DNA from 2 places in the Amycolatopsis sp. DSM 110486 genome. Region 1 is predicted to be linked to the other one. Evidence: predicted binding sites of a transcription regulator. Region 1 holds the regulator's gene; the other holds the start of a gene.
The links. The regulator HspR, encoded in region 1, represses chaperone genes until heat shock. The targets are predictions, from matches to a motif close to ANNTTGAGTNNNNNNNACTCAANNT.

Region 1 (2,397 bases):
GCAAGCCGGGTGAGCTGTACGCGCTCGACGAGCTGCGCCGCCTGGCCGTCACGTCGCCGTGGCTCACCGTCACCCCCGTCACCGAACAGGGCGCCGTCCCCGGCGGCGACCGAGGAACGCTGGCCACGGCGGTGACGCAGCGTGGCGCCTGGAAGGACCGCGAGGTGCTGGTGGCGGGCTCGCCGGACATGATCCGCGGCACGATCGCGAAACTGCTGGCCGCAGGAGTGGACCTCGAGCGAATCCGGTATGACCCGTTCACTTTGGACTAATGTGCTGGTCCATGGAGATCACGATCCCCACCCCGGCCGGCGACATCGACGGCTACCTGGCAACGCCGGCCGGCCCCGGCCCCTTCCCGGCCGTCGTGATCATCCACGACGCCATCGGCCTGACCAAGGACGCGCGCAACATCACCGACCGCTTCGCCGCGGCGGGGTACCTGGCGCTCAGTCCGAACCTGTATTCGCGCGGCGGCATGTTCCGCTGCGTGCGGCAGGTCTTCAAGGACATGTTCGCGCGTAACGGCCGCGCCTTCGACGACATCGAGGCAGCGCGCGTGCTGGTGTCTTCGCGGGAGGACTGCTCCGGAAAGGTCGGCATCGCCGGCTATTGCCTGGGCGGCGGCTTCGCGCTGGTGGCGGCTTCGCGGTCGTTCGACGTTTCGGCGCCGTACTACGGCCAGCTGCCGAAGGATTTGTCCGTTTTGGACGATGCTTGCCCGGTGGTGGCGAGCTTCGGCCGCCGAGACCCCTCGCTGCGTGGTGCCGCCGCGAAGCTCTCCACGGCCCTGACGGAACGCAACGTGCCGCACGACGTGAAGGAATACCCCGACGCGGGGCACAGCTTCGCGAACAAGATGGGCCCGGCGCCCGTGGCGGCCTTCGCGAAGGTGGTGGGGTTCGGGTACCACGAACCCTCGGACCGCGACGCTTGGCAGCGCGTGATGACGTTCTTCGGGGAGTACCTGAAGCCGCCTTCGGACGCCTGACGCCGCCTGGTTTCGTTGCTGCACAAAAGGTCCCCTCGCGCCCGCGCATTCGGTGCGAACGGACCAGTCGCGCACGTTTGACGAGCGCCACCGGTCCACTCGCGTCCGGACCCCGTGGCGAGGGGACCGCTCGCGCCGCAGACGGCGTGCGAAGGGACCAGCCGCGGACCGGAACGAGAGGACTGCTCCCACCGCGGCCACCCGCACGAAAGGCGACCCGCACGAAAGGCCACCCGAGCCAGAACGCGAAACAGCCCCTCCACCACCGACCCGGTGACGAAGGGGCTGTCCCAAAAACCTCAGCGGCGCTTCGGCTTCCACACCACCAAAGACGTCTGCTGCCGCATCGGCACCAGGTCCTTCCGGTACGAAGCGTGCACCGCGGCGGCGGCTTGTTCGGCGGCGGCGTACGCGGACGCCAGCTCCTCGGTGAGCTCGTGCACCCGTGCCCGCAGGGCGTCGACCTGGTTTTCCAGCTCGATGATCCGCTTGACGCCCGCCAGGTTGACCCCGTCCTCCTGCGAGAGGCGCTGGACCTCGCGCAGCAGGGCGATGTCGCGCATGGAGTAGCGCCGGCCGCCGCCGGAGGTGCGGCCCGGGGAGACCAGGCCCTGGCGGTCGTAGGAGCGCAGGGTTTGCGCGTGGAGGCCCGAGAGCTGGGCTGCCACGGAGATCACGAACACGGGGGTGTCCTCGTCCGCGCCGTGCGGGAGTCCCGGGATTCCGCCGAACATCACCCTCACCTGCCTTCGAGCATCTCGGTCACCTCAGGCCGCGGGTCGTGGCCCTTCATCGCCTCCGCGTAGGCCTCGAGGGCCTCGCGCGCCTTGTCGTCCAGTTTGGCGGGGACCGACGCCTGCAGGGTCACGAGCAGATCACCCTGCGAACCGTCCCGCTTCTGAATGCCCTTTCCGCGTACGCGCAACACTCGGCCACTCGCGGTACCCGCGGGCACCTTCAGTGACACCTTGCCCTCGAGCGTCGGCACCGTGATCGTGGTGCCCAGCGCGAGCTCGGTGAAGTCGACCGGCACGGTCAGGGTCAGGTCGAGGTCCTTGCGCCCGAACAGCCTGTGCGGTGCCACGTGCACGCGCACGTACAGGTCACCGGCCTGCGCGCCACCACGGCCGGGCTCGCCCTGGCTCGCCAACCGGATCCGCTGGTCGTCGTCGACGCCCGGCGGGATGCGCACGGTCAGCGTGCGGGTGCGGGTGCTGATGCCCTCGCCGCCGCACTCCGGGCACGGGTCGTCGATGATCTGGCCGCGGCCGCGGCAATCGCGGCACGGCTCGGAGAACGCGAACGCACCCTGGCTGCGGCTGACGAGACCCGAACCGCCACACGTCGGGCACTGGCGCGGCGAGGTGCCCGGCTTCGCGCCGTTGCCGCCACACGTCGAGCACGTC
Region 2 (2,397 bases), 930 kb from region 1:
TGACGAGCTCCATGCGGTCGAGCAGCGGGCCGGGGATGGTCTCCAGCGCGTTGGCCGTCGCGAGGAACACGACGTCGGACAGGTCGAGCTCCACCTCGAGGTAGTGGTCGCGGAACGTGTGGTTCTGCTCCGGGTCCAGCACCTCCAGCAGGGCGGCCGTCGGGTCGCCGCGGTAGTCGGCGCCGACCTTGTCGATCTCGTCGAGCAGCACGACCGGGTTCATCGAGCCGGCCTCCTTGATGGCCCGCACGATGCGGCCCGGCAGCGCGCCGACGTAGGTACGACGGTGCCCGCGGATCTCCGCCTCGTCCCGGATGCCACCGAGGGCGACGCGCACGAACTTGCGTCCCATGGCCTTCGCCACGGACTCGCCCAGCGACGTCTTGCCGACACCGGGAGGGCCCGCGAGGGCGAGCACGGCACCCGAACGGCGTCCGCCGACCGGGCCGAGCCCCGACTCCGCGCGACGCTTGCGCACGGCCAAGTACTCGATGATGCGTTCCTTGACGTCGTCGAGGCCCGCGTGGTCCGCGTCGAGCACGGCGCGCGCGGCGGCGATGTCGTAGACGTCTTCGGTGCGCTCGTTCCACGGCAGCTCCAGCACCGTGTCGAGCCAGGTCCGGATCCAGCCGCCCTCGGGCGACTGCTCGGAGGTGCGCTCCAGCTTGTCGACCTCGGCCAGCGCGGCCTTCTTGACGTTGTCGGGCAGGTCGGCGGCCTCCACGCGGGCGCGATAGTCGTCGTCCTTGTCGGAACCGTCGAGCTCACCGAGCTCCTTGCGGATCGCCTCGAGCTGGCGGCGCAGCAGGAATTCCTTCTGCTGCTTGTCCATACCCTCTTGGACGTCCTTGCGGATGGTGTCGGTCACCTCGAGCTCGGCGAGGTACTCCTTGCTCCACTCCATGGCCTTCTCGAGCCGCTTGCTCACGTCAAGTGTGGTCAGCAGTTCGAGCTTCTGCTCCGTGGCCAGGTACGGCGCGTTGCCGGACAGGTCGGCGACCGCGGAGGGCTCCTCGACCTGCTGGACGGCGTCGATCATCTGCCAGCCGCCACGCTGCTGGAGCAGCGAGATGACCACGGCCTTGTACTCCGACGCGAAGTGCGTGGAGCGGTCGTCGGTGAAGTCGGTGGCCTCGTCTGCGTGGACCCAGCGCGCGGCGCCGGGACCGTCCGCAATGCGGCCCACCACGGCGCGGCCGGTGCCGCGCAGCAGAACGGCGGCCTTGCCGCCGGGAACCCGGCCGATGCGCTCGACGGTGGCGACCGTGCCGATCTCGGCGTACTCGCCGTGGATGCGGGGGACGATCAGCACTTCGGCCTTGGTGGCCGCGCCGGAGCGGATGCCGGGGAACGACGCCGTCGCGGGCGTCTTGGCCTGAGCGGACTCCACTGCGCCCCGGGTCTCGGCGTCGGTGAGGTCGAGCGGGACAACCATGCCCGGCAGCACGACGTCGTCATCGAGCGGGAGAACGGGCAGGAGGCGGGGATCTGACATGTGCACTCCTCGATTAGTTGAGTCTGCCTTGCTCAACTATCCGTGGGGCGGGTTTGTTTCCCGAGGAGTGTTCGCTGGCAGCGATCACGCCCCCGCGCTGGTCAGAGCCACGTGGGCCCGGTCACGGCTTCTCCGCGACCCCGCTCCAGGCGAACGGCCGCGTCTCCGCTTCCAGCGCCGACACCGGCCGGTCCGGCCGCCAGTTCGGCAGCGGGGACAGCCCCGGCTCCAGCAGGGGCCAGCCGCCGAACCAGGGCAGAATCTCGGCGTCCGAGCGGAGGTAGGCGGGGTTGGACGTGTCGCGGTAGGCGTCGATGAACGTCTTCACCTCGGCCGCGCGCTCCGGCGGTGCGTCGTCGCGGCACGTGCCGTGCGTCACGGCCAGCCACGAGCCGGGGGCGAGCTTCGCGCGGTAGGTCGCCATGAGCCCGCCGGGGTCGTCGTCGGGGCCGATGAAGTGCAGCACGGTGATCATCAGCAGGCACACCGGTTCGGACCAGTCGACGAGCCGCCGCGTGGTCTCGTCGGCGAAGAGGGCGTCCGGGTCGCGGATGTCGCGCTGCACGAGGCCGGCCCAGTCACCCGCGTGCTCGCGTTCGAGGATCACGCGCGAGTGCGCGGCGGCCACCGGCTCGTAGTCCACGTACACCACGGTCGCGCGCTCGTCCTCCGTTAGCCGCTCGCGCACGATCTCGTGGACGTTCCCCGCCGTCGGCACGCCCGAGCCGAGGTCCACGAACTGCCGGATCCCGGCGTCGAGCGCCGCCCGCACCACGCGGTTCATGAACGCCCGGTTCTGCCGCGAGATGGGCCGGATCAGCGGCCACACCTTCTCCACGCGCCGGCCGAACTCGCGGTCGACGGCCCAGTTCTGCGAACCACCGAGGTACCAGTCGTAGACG

Region 2: lon (endopeptidase La) is a predicted target of HspR. The motif match lies at 1,510-1,534, and genes of this name have one in related genera.

What each region holds. Positions count from the first base shown of each region.
Region 1 covers NZ_CP080519.1:3,520,153-3,522,549, reverse strand. Annotated here, with positions in the region: gene K1T34_RS17060 (globin domain-containing protein) at 1-272, shown strand, start outside; gene K1T34_RS17055 (dienelactone hydrolase family protein) at 284-991, shown strand; gene K1T34_RS17050 (heat shock protein transcriptional repressor HspR) at 1,291-1,725, opposite strand; gene dnaJ (molecular chaperone DnaJ) at 1,731-2,397, opposite strand, start outside.
Region 2 covers NZ_CP080519.1:4,445,916-4,448,312, forward strand. Annotated here, with positions in the region: gene lon (endopeptidase La) at 1-1,495, opposite strand, end outside; gene K1T34_RS21640 (SAM-dependent methyltransferase) at 1,617-2,397, opposite strand, start outside.